DNA from 4 places in the Marinobacter sp. PE14 genome. Region 2 is predicted to be linked to each of the others. Evidence: predicted binding sites of a transcription regulator. Region 2 holds the regulator's gene; each other region holds the start of a gene.
What was found. The regulator sigma-54, encoded in region 2, starts transcription at its own class of promoters, with help from an activator protein. The targets are predictions, from matches to a motif close to ANTGGCATNNANNTTGCTNT.
Positions count from the first base shown of each region.

Region 1: a site for sigma-54 is predicted at 3,608-3,627, ahead of flgB (flagellar basal body rod protein FlgB). Genes of this name have one in related genera too.
Region 3: a site for sigma-54 is predicted at 2,034-2,053, ahead of ACWJ62_RS04275 (flagellar hook-length control protein FliK). Genes of this name have one in related genera too.
Region 4: a site for sigma-54 is predicted at 3,223-3,242, ahead of flhA (flagellar biosynthesis protein FlhA). Genes of this name have one in related genera too.

Region 1 covers NZ_JBQXNY010000004.1:241,366-246,402, reverse strand. The annotation lists gene ACWJ62_RS14700 (flagellar hook-basal body complex protein) at 40-1,935, opposite strand; gene ACWJ62_RS14695 (flagellar hook assembly protein FlgD) at 1,963-2,640, opposite strand; gene flgC (flagellar basal body rod protein FlgC) at 2,659-3,108, opposite strand; gene flgB (flagellar basal body rod protein FlgB) at 3,143-3,541, opposite strand; gene ACWJ62_RS14680 (nitroreductase family protein) at 3,782-4,333, opposite strand; gene ACWJ62_RS14675 (Mpo1-like protein) at 4,489-4,800, shown strand; gene ACWJ62_RS14670 (adenylate/guanylate cyclase domain-containing protein) at 4,802-5,037, shown strand, end outside.
Region 2 covers NZ_JBQXNY010000001.1:738,337-743,373, reverse strand. The annotation lists gene lptA (lipopolysaccharide transport periplasmic protein LptA) at 1-566, shown strand, start outside; gene lptC (LPS export ABC transporter periplasmic protein LptC) at 1-16, shown strand, start outside; gene lptB (LPS export ABC transporter ATP-binding protein) at 544-1,269, shown strand; gene ACWJ62_RS03565 (RNA polymerase factor sigma-54) at 1,421-2,947, shown strand; gene hpf (ribosome hibernation promoting factor) at 3,048-3,356, shown strand; gene ptsN (PTS IIA-like nitrogen regulatory protein PtsN) at 3,443-3,913, shown strand; gene rapZ (RNase adapter RapZ) at 3,942-4,826, shown strand; gene ACWJ62_RS03545 (HPr family phosphocarrier protein) at 4,834-5,037, shown strand, end outside.
Region 3 covers NZ_JBQXNY010000001.1:892,508-897,544, forward strand. The annotation lists gene ACWJ62_RS04265 (PP2C family protein-serine/threonine phosphatase) at 1-1,651, shown strand, start outside; gene ACWJ62_RS04270 (Hpt domain-containing protein) at 1,644-1,991, shown strand; gene ACWJ62_RS04275 (flagellar hook-length control protein FliK) at 2,145-3,335, shown strand; gene ACWJ62_RS04280 (flagellar basal body-associated FliL family protein) at 3,501-4,010, shown strand; gene fliM (flagellar motor switch protein FliM) at 4,047-5,037, shown strand, end outside.
Region 4 covers NZ_JBQXNY010000001.1:901,551-906,587, forward strand. The annotation lists gene ACWJ62_RS04320 (class I SAM-dependent methyltransferase) at 374-1,228, opposite strand; gene ACWJ62_RS04325 (uracil-xanthine permease family protein) at 1,209-2,465, opposite strand; gene upp (uracil phosphoribosyltransferase) at 2,468-3,106, opposite strand; gene flhA (flagellar biosynthesis protein FlhA) at 3,325-5,037, shown strand, end outside.

The DNA.
Region 1 (5,037 bases), on a different contig from region 2:
TTCCTGCAGGAGTCATGCCATTTTCGCTAAATTGCGGTATTAACGGAGGTTGATGATGGTCTGGGTGACCGCATCGGAGGTTTCAATGGTCTTGGCGTTGGCCTGATAGTTCCGCTGGGCGATGATCAGGTTGACCAGTTCCGCCGATAGGTCGACGTTGGATTCCTCTACCGAGCTGGCCTTGATCGATCCAAGGGTTCCAGTATCAGGAGCACCGATGATTGGTTGGCCGGATTCGAAGGTTTCCACCCAGGAGGTGTCACCAACAGGGGACAATCCGTTGGTATTGTTGAACGATGCCAGCGCCACCTGACCCAATGCCTGGGATTGGCCATTGGTGTAACGGGCGAATAATACCCCCTGATCCGATACGTCGAGTCCAGAAAGGCGACCGGTGGTATAACCATTTTGCTGCTGGTCATTAACCCCGAATGCCGCGCCATACTGGGTTGTACCATTCAGATTTATTACAAAAGCCGAGGTTGTTGGCGGCTCGGGAATCGGCGTCACCACCGTCTCGCCGGCAGCTGGAGGGCCATCAGCCCCGTTAGGTTGCCCGGCGCTGTCTTTCGGTATCCAGTCATCAATGACGATTTCGCCACTGGGGTCGCCGTTTATGGACTGAAGGGCACCGTCCTGATCAAACCGGGCAGTGTAAGGTGTCACATCCGAGCCGCCCACGAACTCACCATCAATCTGGGCGTATACTGACCACTCGCTAACCCCGACGCCATTGCCCGGAGAGGGATTCTTGACAAAGAACTGCGTCAGCTCGTGAGAGTTACCCAGACTGTCATAGATGGTAGTGGATGTAGCATGGTTATAGGTACGTTGATCCAGCGGATTGAACTCGTTGGTAATTCGAATCGGCGAGGCGTTAAACGCTGTCTCAAAGGTTCCATCCGAGGGGTCGCTGACAGACGCGACGATCCTGTCCGCAGTGACATTGACGTCGCCAAGCACCGGCGCGGGATCTGTTGTCGTTGTGCCATCGCCGAACGAGTAATCAAGAGTTTCACCCTGATTATGGATCACACGGAGAACATTTGTACCTGTCCCATCGTCAACCACAGAGGCTGATATTGCCGCTTCGCTGGAATTGTTGATCGAATCAACAAGATCCTGCAATGAATTGATGTTGTTGGTGTCCAGCGCTAATGGCGCGCCGTTAATGTCCAGGCTGAACGTGAAACTGCCAGTGGTGTTGGCATTGGCGATAGAGGTGTCCGTGATTCCGCTCGCGGTAGCCGTTGTGGTGGCTGACGCGCTCAGCCCGGGAACATCGTTGATGGTAGCTGCGGCCTGACGTGCGGTAGCCGCAGGATCAATAGCAACATTGGCGTCTGGTGAACCATCAGAATACTGAACAGAGAAACTATCACCCTGCAGACTGGTGACAGCCAGGGGACCGATGTCTCTCACCCTGGTTTCGAGCACCGACTCCCTGGAATCCAGATTGAGGTCGGTATCGAGATTAGTCGTCCTCCGGGGAGAAAGGTTATCCGTTGCAATCTGCAAATCTCCACGGATCCCGGAAAGATTTCCATCCTCGTCGGCGGTATAGCCCTGAACACGCATGTTCTGGTTGTTGGTAACGTAGCCTTCCTTGTCGATACCAAACTGCCCTGCACGGGAATAGCGGATCTCTCCACCATTATTGAGTATAAAGAAACCATCACCTGCAATGGCCATATCCAGGCCATTGTCCGTAAAACTGATGTTGCCCTGGCCAAAGGACTGCTTCACATCCTGAACCCGGACACCGTCACCGATCGGGTTGGTGCCTGCGCTCAGGAAGCCGCTGGCGTAGAGGTCGCCAAACTGGGCCTTGCTGCCCTTGAAGCCAACAGTACTGGCGTTCGCAATGTTGTTACCGGTGACGTCCAGATCCACCGATGCCGCACGAAGGCCGCTCAAACCTGTATTAAATGCCATGGTTCACCCCTTGGTGTTTCACCGGTCTCAGTTAATTTGTTTCACGTCAGACAGGGCAATGGAGCCCATGCCCGCAAGATTCAGGGTTATTGAGCCGCCCTGGCCCAGGGATACGCTGTCCACATTGGCGCTCACCATCGTGCCCAGCTGCTGGGGCCCATCCGGATAGGAAGCCTCGGCCACAATGCGGTAGGGTCCCGGCGGCAAAGGATTGCCGTTACCGTCCTGGCCGTCCCAGCGGAAGGACACAACACCTGCCTGGCTGCTGCCCATATCAATCTGCCGCACCCGCTCACCATTCTGTCCTTCGATAGACAGGCGCAGGCCTCCTGTAGAGGCAGGCACTTCAATGGTTCCGGTAATTTCACCTTCGGCACCCAGGATCCCGATCTGTGAGGGGGCAAGTACAGTTTTACCCACCATGGCCGAGGCCTGGAGTGCCTGGGTGGATCGGAACTGCCCGACCACATCCTCAACCGTTCCGGAGAGATTCTGCATCTCCTCCAGCGAGCTGAACTGCGCCAGCTGGGAGATAAACTCGCCGTTGTCCTGCGGCTCCAGCGGATTCTGATTTTTTAACTGCGCCAGCATCAGTTCCATGAATTCATTCCGGCCCAGTTCACTGGTGCCCTGGCCGCCATTCTGTTGCTTCAGCTGGTACTGGCTCAGAACATCCGACGCGTCTGTTGCATTTACTGCAGTCATGTTGTGCTCCTCACCCTGTTACTGCTGACCAAGAGTCAGAATGCGCTGCATCATGGACTTGGCTGTGTTCATGACATCCACATTCATCTGGAAACTTCTGGACGACGACATCATGTCCGCCATCTCTTCGACCACATTCACATTGGGATAGAAGACGTAACCGTCTTCGTTGGCCGCCGGGTGGTGGGGCTCGTAACGCATCTGCAGCTCCGCATCACTCTCGACGATACCTTCAACCTTCACGCCGGCACCCGGGCCCTCATCAGCGGCCATGGGCAAGCCACCCTGCCCCGGATTCATCAGAGATTGCTGAATCGCCGAGAAAACCGGCTTCCTGGCGCGATAGGTTTCCCCCGTGCTAGAACTCGCCGTCTCCGCATTGGCAATATTGGACGCGGTTGTATTCAGCCGCAGTGATTGCGCGGTCATGCCGGAACCGGCGATGTCAAAAATGCTGCCCAGTGACATGAAAATTCTCCTTCGCTAATCCTGTGACTGCGGCTTATTCGCCCTTGAGGGCTTTGGTCAAACCGCTGAACTTGCTGTTCAAAAACTGGAAGCTGGCCTGGAAATCCATGGCGTTACGCATGAAACGGGTCTGCTCCTGCTGGGCGTCTACCGTATTGCCGTCAACCGACGGCTGGTGGGGCACCCGATACATCAAATCGCTCTCCGAGGCCGATGGCGAGGTATCCATGTGCGCGTCATGGGTTTTGGCCATCTGGAATCCGCTGACCTGCTCCTGGGCCTTCTGCATCATTGCCTGGAAGTCCAGGTCTCGCGCCTTGAAACCCGGGGTGTCAGCGTTCGCCAGGTTGTTTGCCAGAACTTCGGCGCGTTTAACCCGCGCTTCAACCGCGTGTTGGTGAATGCCCAGAGCCGAATCAAACGTAATTGCCATGTTGCCTCCCGAAAACTGCACTGATATGCCGAGCTGTTTTTGCCGGCTGTGCTCTTTGACAGGACTAAAGCAAGCTGGATGCCAGAATTCTGGCCAGGTGTAAATTTGTCAGAAAACCCAGTGTTGGCAGCCTCTGCAAAGATACCAAGGTGTGGTCACGGGAAAGGAGTAAGGAACGAGACAAGAAAAAGCGGCAAGCTGCTTCCCCCGGCAGAAGCCGGGGGGGATACGTACGAGATCTCAGGGCCAATGACGCACAAACTCGTCCACCGCCGGTCTGGGCACAGACGGCTTGGATGCCGAAACCGTTCCGGTATAGAGAAAGCCAACGATCTGCTCATGCTCTTCCAGCCCCAGCCCCTGGTGAACCGAGGAATGGTAGGCAACACCGCCCGTTCTCCACATTGCGCCGAAACCGGCGTCCTGAAGGGCAAGCTCAACAAAACTCATGCCGGCGGCGGCCGACATAACCTGCTCGAGTTCCGGTACTTTGGGATGCGTCCTGGGCGACGCGATACCAACAATGACCATGGGCGCGCGAAGGGGGGCACGCCGGAGCTTCTCAATTTCTTTCTCGTCGCTGTTATTGGCGCAGGTGGACGCAAACAGCTCTCCCAGGGCCTCCAGACCCTTACCCTCGATCACCAGATAGCGCCAGGGCCTGAGCAGCGCATGGTCCGGTGCACGCGCCGCGCAGGAAAAGGCCCTTTCGAGGGTTTTCGAATCCGGCGCGGGCGACTCCAGCCTCGGTTCAGAGGAGCGGTTCAGGAGGAAATCGGTAACTGCGGTCATATCTGCTCGCTGTTTGAAGACTGTTGAAATGTGGGTACGAACACAATTCATGGCTGTGAATTGTGGGTTCTACGTAATGCTGTTAACCTTTAGTCGTAGTCGGGTCTACCAACAATTATAAATGACGCGGTCGTACAACGGTGAGTGGCAGCACAATGAGCAACCAGCAAACCTTCAATAACTTTTCAGAATTCTATCCGTACTACCTCGAAGAGCACAGCGACGTCACCTGTCGCCGTTTGCATTTCGCTGGAAGTCTTCTGGTGCTGATAGTCGCCGTATGGGCTCTGACTTCAGGCAAGCTGTTATGGCTTCTGGCCTTGCCGGTCATAGGCTATGGCTTTGCGTGGGTTGGTCATTTCAAGTTTGAAAAAAATCGCCCCGCCACCTTCAAACACCCACTGTACAGCCTTATGGGTGACTGGGTCATGTTCCGCGACATCCTCATTGGCAGGATCCGTTTCTGAAATGATGAGTGCCCCGGCAGACCTGCGTAATGCCAGCAGCTCAGCTGGCAGAGCCCTCTCGTCCGAGGCGGCGGGCAACCCGATCGCCATTCCTCCAATGCCCGATTACAATGGCCGGGTACTGGCATACACCTCAACGGCAGCCATTATCGTAACCGGCGCTCTCCAGGGCGCCTTTCCGCAATGGCTTCTCTGGCTGGTTGCCGGGGCTCTCACCTGGCCTCATATCGCCCACGC
Region 2 (5,037 bases):
TGAAACCGGAAACTAACCGATACCGGAGCCTGCTGGTTGCCCTGCTGACAGTCGCAGTGGCTGGCCCGGTGGCCGCTTTCGACCTTGATTCCGACATCCCCATCAAGGTCACCGCCGACAACGCCCGCCTGGACGATGGCCAGGGCATTGCTACTTACACCGGGGATGTGGAGCTCGAGCAGGGCAATACCCGCCTGAATGCGGAGCGTGTGGTCCTGTACCGCACAGAGGACGGCCTGAGCCGGATCGAGGCTTCCGGAACCCCCGCAAGATACAGGCAGCCGGCGCGCGAGGGTGAGGGTGAAACCGACGCCCGCGCCCTGAACATTACCTGGTCTGCTACCGACAGCCAGCTGACCTTTGAACGAGAAGCTGTCATTGAGCAGAATGGCAACCTGTTCCGCGGCGACGTGATTCACTATGATACCGCTGGACGTGTTGTGACCGCAGAGGGCGGCGCCGACACGGGCGATGGCAGTGGCCGGGTAGAAATGGTGATCCAGCCGCGCAGCGCCGACAGACGCACTGACAAACAGGAAACCGATGGCAGTTCTGAGAGCCAGTAACCTGGCAAAGAGTTACAAACAGAAAAAAGTGGTTATCGACGTTTCCCTGGAAATTCGAAGCGGAGAGATTGTCGGACTGCTAGGCCCCAACGGCGCAGGGAAAACCACCTGCTTCTACATGATCGTAGGGCTAGTACCCGCAGATCACGGCCGGATAACCATCGACAGCCGGGATATTACGCCGCTGCCGATGCACGGCCGGGCCCGCCAGGGCATCGGCTATCTGCCACAGGAAGCCTCGGTGTTCCGCAAACTGTCTGTGCGCGACAACATCATGGCGATCCTTGAGACGCGGCAGGGCCTGAGCAAGGCAGACCGGCAGAAAAAGCTCGAGGAGCTGCTGGAGGAATTCCACATCACCCATATCCGGGACAGCGTTGGAATGTCCCTGTCCGGTGGTGAACGGCGACGGGTGGAAATTGCTCGGGCCTTGGCCATGGAGCCGGCTTTCATCCTGCTGGATGAGCCCTTCGCCGGCGTTGACCCTATATCCGTCAGCGACATCAAGCACATCATCCGGCATCTGCGGGACAAGGGGATTGGCGTGCTGATCACCGACCACAACGTGCGCGAGACTCTCGATATCTGTGAGAACGCGTACATTGTTTCTGGCGGGCACATCATCGCCTCTGGCAATGCCGATGCGATTCTGGCCAATCAACAGGTCAAGGAAGTTTACCTCGGGGACGAATTCAGGCTGTGACAGTGAATGGCTCATTGTTTTGATGATCTGTAGCAAGTAAACTCGGCAAAGAACTTGCTAGGGTAAATAAAAACCGCGGCAAGTAACCGGCATATAAAGATTTTTTCAAGACCTATGACACAAAGCGCTGATGAGTGACGGATCCTGAACCATGGTTATGAAAGCCTCCTTACAGTTAAAGCTGGGTCAAAGCCTGACCATGACACCCCAGCTGCAACAGGCGATCCGGCTTCTCCAGCTCTCTACCCTCGACCTCCAACAGGAAATCCAGCAGGCACTGGAATCCAACCCCATGCTGGAGACATCCGAGGACGACGATCAGACCGACACGGCCACCGAGAGTGACGAGCGCGAGGCCAACGCTGCCGAGTCTGCTGCGGAGACCACGCCGGAACCGTCCAGCGACTGGGACGAATCAGAAAACGGCCCCGACTGGTCGTCGGAAAACGATATCCCGGATAACATTCCGGACGACCTGCCGGTCGACACCGCCTGGGACGACATTTACCAGTCCGCGCCCGCTCCGGCAGCCCGCAATGACGACGAGAACGATCACGATTTCGAGACCCGCAACTCACCCACCGAGACGCTTCAGGATCACCTGGAATGGCAGCTCAACCTGACTCCCCTGAGTGAGCGGGACCAGGCCATTGCCCACGCCCTGATGGACGCTGTGGACGAGCGGGGCTATCTCACCAGCCCGCTGGAAGAAATCCACGCCGGACTGCTGGATGAGAACGAGGAAGACCCCCTTGAACTGGATGAAGTGGAAGCCGTCCTGCATCGCCTTCAGCACTTCGACCCCCCCGGCGTGTTTGCCCGGGATTTGCAGGAATGCCTGCTGATCCAGCTTAACCAGCTGCCGCCGGACACACCCTGGCTCGCCCAGGCACGCCTGGTGATCACCCACTACATCAACCTGCTGGGCAACCGTGACTACGCCCAGTTGTTGCGTCGCAGCCGCCTGAAAGAAGATCAGCTCAGGGAAGTCCTTGCGTTGATTACCGGCCTCAATCCGCGCCCGGGCGACGTGATTGATCGCGCCGAGCCCGACTACGTGATTCCTGATGTCATCGTTCGCAAGCACAATGGCCGCTGGCGTGTTGAGCTAAATCCGGAAATTGCACCGCGCATCCGGGTGAATGCCAGCTATGCTTCACTTATACGGCGTGCAGACAGCAGTGCAGACAACACCTACCTCCGCGATCAGTTACAGGAGGCCAAGTGGTTTATCAAAAGCCTGCAGAGCCGCAATGAGACCCTGCTGAAAGTGGCGACCCGTATTGTCGAGCACCAGCAGGGGTTCCTGGACTACGGCGAGGAAGCAATGAAGCCGTTGATTCTCTCGGACATTGCCCAGGCGGTGGAAATGCATGAATCAACGATTTCACGGGTAACCACCCAGAAATACATGCATACCCCCCGGGGTATTTTCGAACTGAAGTATTTCTTCTCCAGCCATGTAAGCACTGATGAGGGCGGAGAATGCTCCTCCACGGCCATCCGCGCGATGATCAAGAAATTGATTGCCGCCGAAACACCCAAAAAGCCGTTGAGCGACAGTAAAATTGCAGCCATGCTAGGGGAACAGGGTATCAAGGTTGCGCGACGCACCGTTGCCAAGTATCGGGAGGCCATGCACATTCCGCCGTCCAACGAACGCAAGCGGCTGGTCTGAATACCCCGGGACGGGACGCAACACCGTATTCGCCGGCGCACAATGCGCCAGCACCCAGACCGGCTCCCGGGAGCCGGCATGATGACGACAGGAGACGCCTATGCAACTCAATATTTCAGGCCATCACGTAGAACTGACTCCCGCACTGAAGGATTACGTTTCAGAGAAGTTCGAGAAGCTCGAGCGTCACTTTGACCACATCAGCAACTGCCAGGTGACCCTGGAAGTGGAAAAGGTGCGCCAGATTGCGGAAGCCACATTGCACGTGGTCGGTGGTGAGATTCACGCAAAGGCAGAAAACGAGGATATGTACGCAGCCATTGATGCCCTTATCGACAAGCTGGACCGTCAGATCCTCAAGCACAAGGAAAAGAATGTCGAACGGATGCACGGAAACGGCTCTCGCTAACGGGCTGTTTTCATGTACTTCATCTAATCGAGCTGCGACACGAGTAACGTGTCGCAGCCTTTTTTTAACGGAAATGCAGTCGATCTATGAGCGACACATCCCTGACCATAGACAACATTCTTGCTCCGGAGCTCACCCTCTGCAGGGTAGCTGCGTCCAGTAAGAAACGGGCCCTGGAGTTTATTGCCGAGCAAATAAACCATCAGGACAACACGCTCAGCGAGACCCAGCTCTTCAATAACCTGATTTCCCGTGAGCGCCTGGGCAGCACCGGCATTGGCCAGGGAATCGCCATTCCCCACTGCCGCCTGGAAGGACTGGACCACGTGGTGGGTGTGCTGATGACGCTTGAAGAAAGCGTGGAGTTCGATGCTATCGACAATCAGCCGGTAGATCTGATCTTTGCCCTGATCGTTCCAAAAGAGGCAACCAGCGAACACCTTGAGCTGCTCAGCCAACTGGCCGAGAAGTTCAACGAGCGGTCATTCTGTGATCGCCTCCGGCAATGCGAGGACGCCAGCACGCTGTACCAGCGCATGACCGCCTCAGGCGGCTGATATTCACTGCAGTGGAGGTAAGGTGGTCATGAAGCTGATTATCGTCAGTGGCAGGTCCGGTTCGGGCAAGAGTACCGCACTTCATGTGCTGGAGGACCTCGGGTTCTATTGCATCGACAATCTTCCTATTGGCCTGCTCTTCCCCCTGACACGGGAAGCTGCCAGCCAGACCAGGCCTGGCCGACTGGGCAAGATGGCCGTCAGTATCGATGCCCGAAACCTTTCCGGGGAGTTGGCTAATTTCGAGGAGATATACCGGCGCCTCCAGGAAACCGGGGTTACCGTTGAAATCATCTTCCTGGACGCCGACGAGCAGTCGCTTCTGCAGCGTTTCCACGCTACCCGCAGAAAGCATCCGTTGAGTGACGACAAGACCTCTCTCCGGGAAGCCATTACCAGCGAAAAGAAACTGCTGGAGCCCCTCTCCAAACTTTCCGACCTGTACGTGAATACCACCGGCATGTCCATGTACGAACTCCGGGATATGGTGAAGCAACGGGTGGTGGGCCGGAAAGATCAGGAGTTGGCCCTGTTATTCCAATCATTCGGCTTTAAACACGGTGTGCCGCTGGATTCCGACTACGTCTTCGATGTCCGCTGCCTGCCCAACCCATACTGGGATACCAGCCTCCGGAAATACGTGGGTACGGATCAGCCGGTTATCGAGTTTCTGGAAAAAGAACCGGCAAGCCGGAAGATGATCGAAGACCTGAAATCATTCCTGGATACCTGGCTGCCCTCTTTCGCAGACAGTAACCGCAGCTACATGACCATTTCCATTGGGTGTACTGGCGGTCAGCACCGGTCTGTGTACGTGTGCGAGCAGTTGGGTGAGTACTTCCGGCAACGTTACAGCAATGTGCAGGTACGCCACACCGAACTGCCACACCTGCAGACTCGGGAAGAGATCTGATCGAACCATGATTCGCCGCCCCATTACCATTATCAACAAACTGGGCCTGCATGCGCGCGCTACGGCGAAGCTCGTCAACACGGCATCCGAATTCGACAGCAGCGTGCGTATCAGTGGCAAAGGCCGGGATGTGGACGCGAAGAACATCATGCAGGTGATGATGCTGGCCGCCAGCAAAGGGACCGATGTGGAACTCATTGCCGAAGGGCCG
Region 3 (5,037 bases), 150 kb from region 2:
TGAGGTCCTCGATGTGGCAAACGGGCTGGATGCGGTCTCTGTTTTCCAGCGGGAGGCGCCGGATCTGGTGCTGCTGGATGCCCTGATGCCGGTTATGGATGGCATGGAAGCGGCCCGTCAGATCAAGCTCCTGGCCGGCGAACGGCTGGTCCCCCTGATTTTTCTGACCTCCCTGTCTGAAGCCGGGGCCCTGGCCCGATGCCTGGAGGCCGGTGGCGATGACTTTCTGGGAAAGCCCTATAACCGGATCATCATTGAAGCCAAGATCAAGGCCTTCAACCGAATGCGATTGATGCACCGGACCCTCTCCGATCAGCGGGATCTCATCCGTGAGCGGAACCGACAACTCACCGAAGAGCAGGAAATCGCCAAGCGGGTCTTCGATAACGTGGCCCATTCCGGCTGCCTTGATGCCCCCAATATTCGCTATCACGCTTCGCCCCAGTCCATTTTCAATGGTGATGTGCTGTTTGCCTCGCCTCGGCCGGCGGGCGGGATGCTGATCTTCATGGGGGATTTCACCGGCCATGGTCTGCCGGCTGCCATCGGCGCCATGCCCGTAGCAGAGATCTTCTACGGCATGGCCAATAAGGGCTTTAATGGCCAGGACGTGTTACGCGAGATCAACCAGAAACTCAAACGGATTCTGCCCACGGGCATGTTCTGCTGTGGCGCCATGATCGAGGCGGATTTCAAGCTTAATCAGGTGCAGATCTGGAACGGCGGTCTGCCCGATGGCTGGCTGATCCGGACCTCGGGAGAGCAGCTGGCATTGCCATCACGGCATCTTCCCCTCGGTATCCTCGCGCCGGATCAGTTCAATGCCGATTTCGAGAGGGTTGGTGCCGCCCCCGGTGACCGGGTGTTGATGATGACCGACGGCTTTCTGGAATCTGCCGACAGCGCCAGCAATGTGTTCGGTGAGCAGGGCGTTACCGGCACGCTTGATCGGCTCGACCGTGGTGACCATCCGTTTGATGCCATGGTGTCCGCGGTTCACCGTTTTACCGGCAACTTTGAGGATGGCGATGACCTGACGCTCTGCTGTCTGGAAATGATGGACGAGGCGGGTCTGGCTACCCTGCCAGATCGTGCCGCACCGTCTGCTCTTGCCGGGCCGGCGGAATGGCGGTGCACCTATGAAATTCGGGAAAGGACCCTCGGAGAGTTCAGCCCCCTACCTCTGTTGCTTCATATCTGCATGGAGGTGCCGGGCCTCCGGCGGAAGAGCGGCGAAATCTATACCCTGCTGGCGGAACTCTACAACAACGCGCTGGAACACGGTGTCCTGGAGCTCCCATCAGAATGGAAACACTCACCGGAGGGCTTTGGCCGCTACTACGCGGAGCGCAATCGGCGCCTGGCCGACGTGGAGGGCCACTACATCCGGTTCACACTGCACCATTCCCTGAAACCGGATGGAGGCCGGCTTCGTGTTATCTGTGAGGACAGCGGCCAGGGGTTTGATTTCCGCAATCATCCCAGCGTGGCCCCCGGTAGTTCCCCAACGACGAGCGGGCGCTATGCGGGGCGGGGCCTGCTGCTGTTGAAACGTCTGGCGGAGACCATCAGGTTTCATGAACAGGGCAATCATGTTGAAATTGTCTATGATTGGCAGTTCGCCCGTACAGCGGAGAATCGAAATGACTGATAAACCACACCTGGACGAGGAGGCACTGGCTGAGCTTCGAGACGTCATGGAGGACGAATTCGAAGTGCTGATACAGACCTATGTTGCAGATTCCCGGGACAGAATTCGGGGACTGCAAGAAGCCCTGAGAGCTGACGATAGTGACGCCTTTGCCAAGACGGCACACAGCTTCAAGGGCAGTTGTATCAATATTGGCGCCCCACGGCTTGGCCATCTCTGCCTGAAGGCGGAAATGGCAGGAAAGGAGTCCCGGCTGGACGATGCCTCGGGGTTGCTCGATGACATCACCCGGGAATTCGAACAGGTAATCGTGGGCCTGGATGGTTTGATGGTGGGGTGAATCAGATTGATTCAGGCCGTTTGTCAGACGAAGCAGGTGTGCGCTGGCATCACAATTGCTTTGTCCTTCGCATTGAGTGGATTCACCGCCCATGCACCGGCCAGGTTCGGCAAGGTGAGGGCGACAATGCGATAAAAGCGGCAAGAGGTTGCCATGGCCCAGATGGTTCTTCCCCAAACCCCCGCGCCCGGGACGCAGAAAGATCCCGGCCCGTCCAAGTCCGGAACCAGCCGGGATCCGGCTGACAGGAAAAACGATTTTGACTCTGTCTCCCAGGCGGAGCAAAAGCGGCTCGATCGCCAGAAGGCGGACCGGAACGCCGAGGCCAAATCTGCCGATGAATCCCGGGCGGCCCGGGACACGTCTTCAGAGACGAAAACCGAAGCAAACGCGAACGCTGATCCAAAGGGTGGCGATAAAGCCGACGCTGCCACGGATGCTGAATCACGGGAAGCGGGCGAGGCCGCTGTTGCCGGTGATGGCAAATCAGAGCCGACGGCGCTTCCGCTTACCTTTGTCGAGCTGCAGTCCTGGCTGAACCCAAAAGCCGGAGGTGCTGGTGAGTCCACCATGTCAGTTACAGTGCCGGGAGCTGGCGCCAACGCTGCCAGCGGTGGTTCGGGCCAAACGAATTCGGTTGCCGGAGTGTTCAGTGGCCTTCTCTCAGGGGCCCCGGGTCAGAAAGCTCAGTCCGCATCCGGTGGTGTCACCGGCGATGCCACACTGACAGACGCGATGAAAGCCTCAGTGCTCACCGAGACGGGCCGCAATGCGGATTCCGGCTCGTTGATCAATTCTGGCCGCTTCCAGTCCGCCATGGATCTGGTGTCCCAGCAAGCGGCCAATAATGCCAATGGGGCAGCGAAACTGATGGCCGAGAACGCTGCACCGTTGCGAGGTTATGCTACGTCCATTGATGTGCCGGTTGGCCATGCAGAGTGGGGTGACAAATTGGTAGGCAAGCTCAGTTGGCTGACCGCCCGCAACATGTCGGTTGCCGAAATCCACCTGACACCGCCGGACATGGGACCCATGGAGGTCAAGGTCCGGGTGCAGAACGAACAGGCGAATATTACGGTCCATTCGGCCAATCCCGTGGTCCGTGACCAGCTTGAACTGCATTCCCACCGGCTCAGGGATATGCTGGGTGAGCAGGGTCTGTCCCTGGCGGGCTTCGATGTTTCCGATTCGCCTCACCAGCAGACCGGCGAACAGGGCGCTGGAAATGATGATGGCTCCGGTGGCGGCTCGGCATCGCTGATTGCTGGCGATCAGGACGATGAAGGCATTAGCTCCGGCAGCCTTGATCTCAGCTGGAAAGGCGAAGTAGACATCTTCGCCTGATACCCTTCGATATTCTCTTCCAATCTCCTTTGCCCATCCTTCCCGGCAACGCTAAACTGCTGTTCTGAACGGGAAGGTTGGGTGTTCTGGCCCGCCCTTTGCATCCAATCCTGAAAAGTCGCGGAAAATTACTCCCCGTGACGGATTTCTGGCAAAGCGAACATTATGGCTGAAAATAACGATTCTGAAGCGGCTCCTGCCAAGAAGGGAAAACTGAAGCTGATCATCATGCTGGTTGTGGTGGTGATCCTGGCCATTGTGCTGTCTGTGGTGGGTACCTTGTGGTTCCTGGGCGGCGGTCTTCCGGGCATGGGTGAGGAAGAGGGCGACGCAACCGAGGTTGCCGAGGAAACCTTTATTCCCAGCAGCTACTACCTGATCGAAAAAGCCATCGTTACCACGGTTCAGGCCGAGGGTCGCCAACGCTACGCCCAGGCGTATCTGGCGCTGGAGTCCACCGACCCACAGGCGCTTGAAGCTGCCAAGCTGCACATGCCTCTGATTCGAAGCCAGCTGGTGACAGTCCTGGGAAGCAGTAACTTCAACGAGCTGCAGACACCCGAGGGCCGGAGTGGCTTGGCCGAGCGGATGCTGACCACGGTGAATCAGGTGCTGGAGCAGGAAGGCGAGCCCGCCATCAAGCGGGTGTTATTCAGAAATTTTGTCGTGCAATAGCGCACGGGCCACGGTACGTCAGGGGCAGGACTAAGTATGCAGGACTTGTTGTCACAGGACGAAATCGATGCGCTCCTCCACGGGGTGGACGACGGTGACATTGATACCTACGAAGAGACCGATGACACCGGTATAAAGTCCTATGACCTTGCCAGTCAGGACCGCATTGTCCGGGGCCGGATGCCGACCCTGGAGATGATCAACGAGCGCTTTGCCCGTTACACCCGGATCAGCCTGTTCAACCTCATGCGTCGCAACGCCGATGTCTCCACCGGCGGCGTCCAGATCATGAAGTTCGGCGAGTATATTCACACCCTTTACGTGCCCACCAGTCTTAACCTGTGTAAGGTTCGCCCGCTTCGAGGCACCTCCCTGTTCGTGCTGGATGCCAAGCTGGTTTTCAAGCTGGTGGACAACTTCTTCGGTGGGGAGGGGCGGCACGCCAAGATTGAGGGTCGCGAGTTCACCCCGACCGAGACCCGCATCGTCCAGATGGTTCTGGATCAGGTGTTCCACGATATGAAGGAAGCCTGGCACGCGGTACTCAAGGTGGATTTCGAGTACCTGAGCTCGGAAGTGAACCCGGCCATGGCCAACATCGTCAGTCCCAGTGAAGTGGTTGTGGTCAGCACCTTCCACATTGAGCTCGACGGTGGCGGCGGTGAACTGCACTTTGCCTTGCCCTATTCCATGATCGAACCCATCCGCGACGTGCTCGATGCCGGGGTTCAGAGTGATATTGACGATGTTGATGAGCGCTGGGTGAACGCGCTTCAGGAAGACATCAAAGAGGTCAACGTACCGATCAACACAACGGTCTGTCGTCGGCGTATCTCACTGCGGGATATCGCCAAGATGAAGGCTGGCGACATTATCCCAGTGGAGGTGCCCGAGCATTTGACGGTCACCGCCAACGGCATCCCCGTTTACAAGGCAACTCTGGGGACTCGTGACGGGAAACTGGCACTGCGGATTCATGAGCGGGCATCAAGGCCCAAGGTGAAGAAACAATTCAAGGTGGGAAACA
Region 4 (5,037 bases), 160 kb from region 2:
CCGCTACGAGCACATCCATGTGCGCTTGGCGTCGGCCATCCATGGCCGCCGACATTTTTGGGAGGCCCACCCGACAACCCGCTTCTGAGCCATTCGATATCGCATTAAAACCGAGAATCGTAGGCTCGATTACGGCTGCGCCTAATCCAACCTGCGTTTTAATCCTGGTTAATGGCGAGACTTTCAACCAGGCAAAAATAAATCCAGAGCGATATCTGGAGGTTATGACAAGTGGTGGTGGAAGGCCTTTCCAGGACTGTCTGTGGCCATGGATGGCCACAGCCAAGCGCACATGGATGTGCTCGTAGCGTGTCCTGGAAAGGCCTTTCACCACCACGCATCCCTCAAACTAGCAGGCTGCAATTCCAGAAAGTCAGCAGCCAGCCTCAATAACCCGAACCATCGGCTTTCCGCGACTTTCGGGGATTGGCAGAATCCCATACCAGGATCGCGGATCGTGCACTGTGGCGGAGGCAAACCCACAGGACAGGAAATGCTCCCTTGCCTCTTCGTCGGTCTTGAAGTGGAAAGATACCTCGCTGCGGGTGACGGCCCCGAGGACGCCACCAAGTGCTTTTAGGGTAGTGTTCAGGAACGGCTGGCGGGGCTGGTAGTAGCTTTCGGAGAGGTAAACCGAGCCCGGGCGTTTGGCCATGGCGGCGGCCAGCCGGCGCCAGAAATCGGAAATCGTTTCCAGTGAAAAATAGCTGGTCAGGCCTTCGGTGACGATGATCACCGGCTGGCTGTTCTCGAATACGCGGTCGATCACTTTTTCCAGCTGATACTCGCCATAGTCGGCGAGGATATCGATGGGTGTAACCTGATGGTGGTCGCCGAGGCGGCCCGTGGCCATCAGGCGCAGTGCTTTGCGAGCCGCCATGTCGGGCAGGTCGGCTTCGACCATGTGGAGCAGGGGGTGTTTCTGCCGTAAGCGAATCCCCCGGGGCGACATGCCGCAGGCGATTTCCAGCACTTGTGTAATGCCCTTGTCGCGGATGGCCTGATCAATCAGGTGGTCGATAATCAGATGTCGTTGCAGCAGGAAGGTGCGGATGTTTCCGCCGATGGCCGCCTGACTGGCGGCTTCGAACGGGGTCATCAGGCGATAGAGCCAGCGGCCTTTTTCCGTGACGAGGGTGTCGTCAGAAAGCCCGTACCGGTGCCAGACGGCACCGGTATACAGGGCGGTAAAACTGATGCCGGAGCTGTCAGTCGGCTTTCTGCTCATAAACGGCTTTACCCCATGCCTCGCGGCTGCCGGGGAGTATCAGGTTCAGGATGATGGCAGCCACTGCACACAACGCGATGCCTTCCAGGTGCCCGAGCACCATGCCGCCGATACCGAACACCAGGGTAACGCCCACGATAACCAGATTCCGCGACTGTGACAGATCCACCTGGTGGCGGATCAGTGTGTTAAGGCCAACCACGGCAATGGAGCCGAACAGCAGGCAAAGGATGCCGCCCATGACGGGCACCGGGATGGTTTGCAGTGCTGCGCCGAATTTGCCAACGAATGCCAGCACGATGGCTATGCAGGCAGCCCACCACATGACCTTCGGGTTGAAGTTCTTGGTCAGCATAACCGCGCCGGTGACTTCCGAGTAGGTGGTATTGGGCGGCCCGCCGAGCAGCGAGGCAGCGCTAGTGGCCAGGCCGTCACCCAGGAGGGTGCGGTGCAGGCCCGGCTTTTCCAGATAGTTCTTGCGGGTCACGTTGCCGATGGCCAGCACATCACCAATGTGTTCGATGGCCGGGGCAATGGCTACGGGGATCATGAACAGCACGGCGCCCCAGCTGAATTCCGGCGCAACGAAGTTGGGAACGGCGAACCAGGCGGCTTCCTGGATTGGCGTGGTATCGACAATGCCGGCAAACGCGGAGAGGACGTAGCCGGTGATAACGCCAAACATGATCGGAATCAGCCGGAAAATGCCCTTGGACCAGACCGACATGATGATGGTTACGGCCAGAGAGATCATGGCGATCCAGATGGCAGTGTCGTAGGGAATCAGCTGGTTTGCGCCATCACCGGTGCGGCCGGAGGCCATGTGAACGGCAACCGGTGCCAGGCCGAGACCGATCGTCATGATCACCGGGCCGATAACCACCGGCGGCAGCAGGCGGCGGACAAAACCGGTGCCCCGCAGCCGGACCAGTCCGCTGAGGAAAATATAGAGAATACCCGCCGCCATCAGGCCGCCAAGAGTTTCTTCCATGCCGAATTTGCCTTTGGAAGCAATCACGGGAGCAATGAAGGCGAAGGACGACGCCAGGAAAATCGGGATCTGGCCGCCTGTCACCACGTGGAAGATCAGGGTGCCGAGCCCGGCGGTGAACAGGGCCACGTTGGGATCCAGCCCGGTAATTAGTGGCATCAGAACCAGCGCGCCAAAGGCCACCAGCAGCATCTGGGAGCCGGCAATGGCCTGTTTCCAGATCGGATCGTTGGATTGGTCCTGCATTCTTAAACGTCCTTCTGCTTGGTGCCGAAGATTTTGTCTCCGGCATCGCCGAGACCCGGAAGGATGTAGCCTTTGTCATTGAGGCGCTCATCAACGGAGGCGGTGTAGATGGATACATCCGGATGCTTCTCAAGCACCTTTTCAACACCTTCAGGCGCTGCGACCAGAACCAGGGCCCGGATCTCGGTGCTGCCTGCTTTCTTGAGCAGATCAATGGTGGAGATCATGGAGCCACCGGTGGCGAGCATCGGATCGACGATCACGGCCATGCGCTGGTCCAGTTCGCCCACCAGCTTTTCAAGGTAGGTGCTGGCCTCGAGGGTTTCCTCATTGCGGATCTGGCCGACAACACTGACCCGGGCCACCGGAATCAGGCTGAGGACACCGTCAAGCATGCCAAGGCCGGCCCGCAGGATTGGAACGATGGTGACTTTCTTGCCGTGAATCTGCTCCACGTTAACCGGCCCTGCCCAGCCTTCGATGGTCTTTTCCTGCAGATTGAAGTCTTTGGTGGCCTCGTAGGTCAGGAGTGCACCGACTTCCTGTGCCAGCTCCCGGAAATTCTTGGTGCTGATATCCGCACGGCGCATGATGCCGAGCTTGTGGCGGATAAGAGGGTGTTTTACCTCGTGGATTGGCATGGGGTCACCTGTGTGTCTGGTTGGAGTTTTGGCGTCGCGATCAAATGGCGCAAGGATACCGCATCTGGCAAGGCGAGTCAGGCCGCAAATGGCTTCTTAACGGAAATCCCCTAAGGGGTGGTACGGATCTTGCGATAACCCTTCCAAACGACGCTCCGGTGTCAGATTTTCGACCTTCAAAACGCCTGCAGGCGCGGCCAATCGGAGAAGTATCCGGCATGGACAGAGCTTTAGTCCTCAATAACGTCAAAACCCTGACGCGGGGCAATCTGGGCATTCCCATCATGCTGATGGGCTTGCTGGGCATGATGATTCTGCCCATGCCGGCGTTCCTCCTGGACGTGTTCTTTACCTTCAACATTACCCTGTCGATTGTCATTCTGCTGGTGTGTGTTTACGCCTTGCGGCCGATGGAGTTTGCGTCCTTTCCCACAGTCCTGCTGGTGGCCACACTTCTGCGTCTCGCCCTGAACGTAGCCTCCACCCGGATTGTGCTGCTTAACGGCCATGAAGGCGGTGACGCAGCCGGTAAAGTGATCGAATCCTTCGGCGCCGTTCTGATCGGCGGCAACTACGCCGTGGGTCTGGTGGTGTTCGCGATTCTGATGATCATCAACTTCCTGGTAGTGACCAAGGGTGCCGGCCGCGTGTCCGAGGTGAGCGCCCGTTTTACCCTGGATGCCATGCCCGGCAAACAGATGGCGATTGATGCGGACTTGAACGCCGGCCTGATCAATCAGGAGGAGGCCAAGCATCGTCGTTCCGAGATTGCCCAGGAAGCGGATTTCTACGGCTCCATGGACGGTGCCTCCAAGTTTGTTAAAGGCGACGCCATTGCCGGCCTGCTGATTCTTGCCATCAACATCATCGGCGGTATTGCCATCGGCATGCTCCAGCACGGCCTGGATTTCGGGTTGGCGGTGGAGCGCTATGCGCTGCTGACCATTGGTGATGGTCTGGTGGCACAGATTCCCTCGCTGCTGTTGTCCACGTCCGCTGCGATCATGGTTACCCGGGTAACCTCCAGCCAGGATATGGGCGGCCAGATCCTCCAGCAGATGTTCAGCGCGCCCAAGGCCCTGTCCATTGCTGCTGCGATCCTGATTATCCTTGGCCTGATTCCTGGCATGCCCCACGTGGCCTTCCTTGGCCTGGGCGCCTTGGCTGGCGGCGCTGCCTGGTATATCTGGAAGCATCAGAGACAGACCGTTGAGGAAGAGGGCGCATTCCCGGTGCGGGGCGCTGGCGGTGCGGCTCCACGACCGGCGGGGCGTGATCTGCCGCCAGGCGGCGATGCAGGCGGCGACCAGGGTCGTCAGCTACCGGCCCCCGGAGAGACCAAGGAGCTGGGCTGGGACGACGTCTCCACTGTCGATATTGTCGGTCTGGAAGTGGGTTACCGACTGATTCCGCTGGTGGACAAGTCACAGGGTGGCCAGTTGCTCAGCCGTATCAAGGGTGTTCGTAAAAAGCTGTCCCAGGATCTCGGCTTCCTGATGCCCTCGGTGCACATTCGAGACAACCTCGATCTGATGCCCAACGTCTATCGCATTACCCTGATGGGCGTGACCATTGCCGAGGCCGAAATCCATCCGGACCGCGAACTGGCCATCGACCCCGGTCAGGTATTCGGAAAGATAGAGGGCATTGAAGGCAAGGATCCGGCGTTCGGTCTGGATGCCAGCTGGATTGAGCCGGACAAGAAAGACCAGGCCCAGACGCTCGGCTACACCGTGGTCGATGCCAGTACGGTGGTCGCCACCCATCTGAACCAGGTACTGCAGAAACACGCCCACGAGCTGCTGGGCCACGAGGAAGTCCAGAAGTGGCTGGATCAGCTTGAGAAGATTTCTCCGAAGCTGGCCGAGGAGCTGGTGCCTACCACCGTTTCCATCAGTCTGCTGCTGAAAGTGCTCCAGAACCTCCTCAAG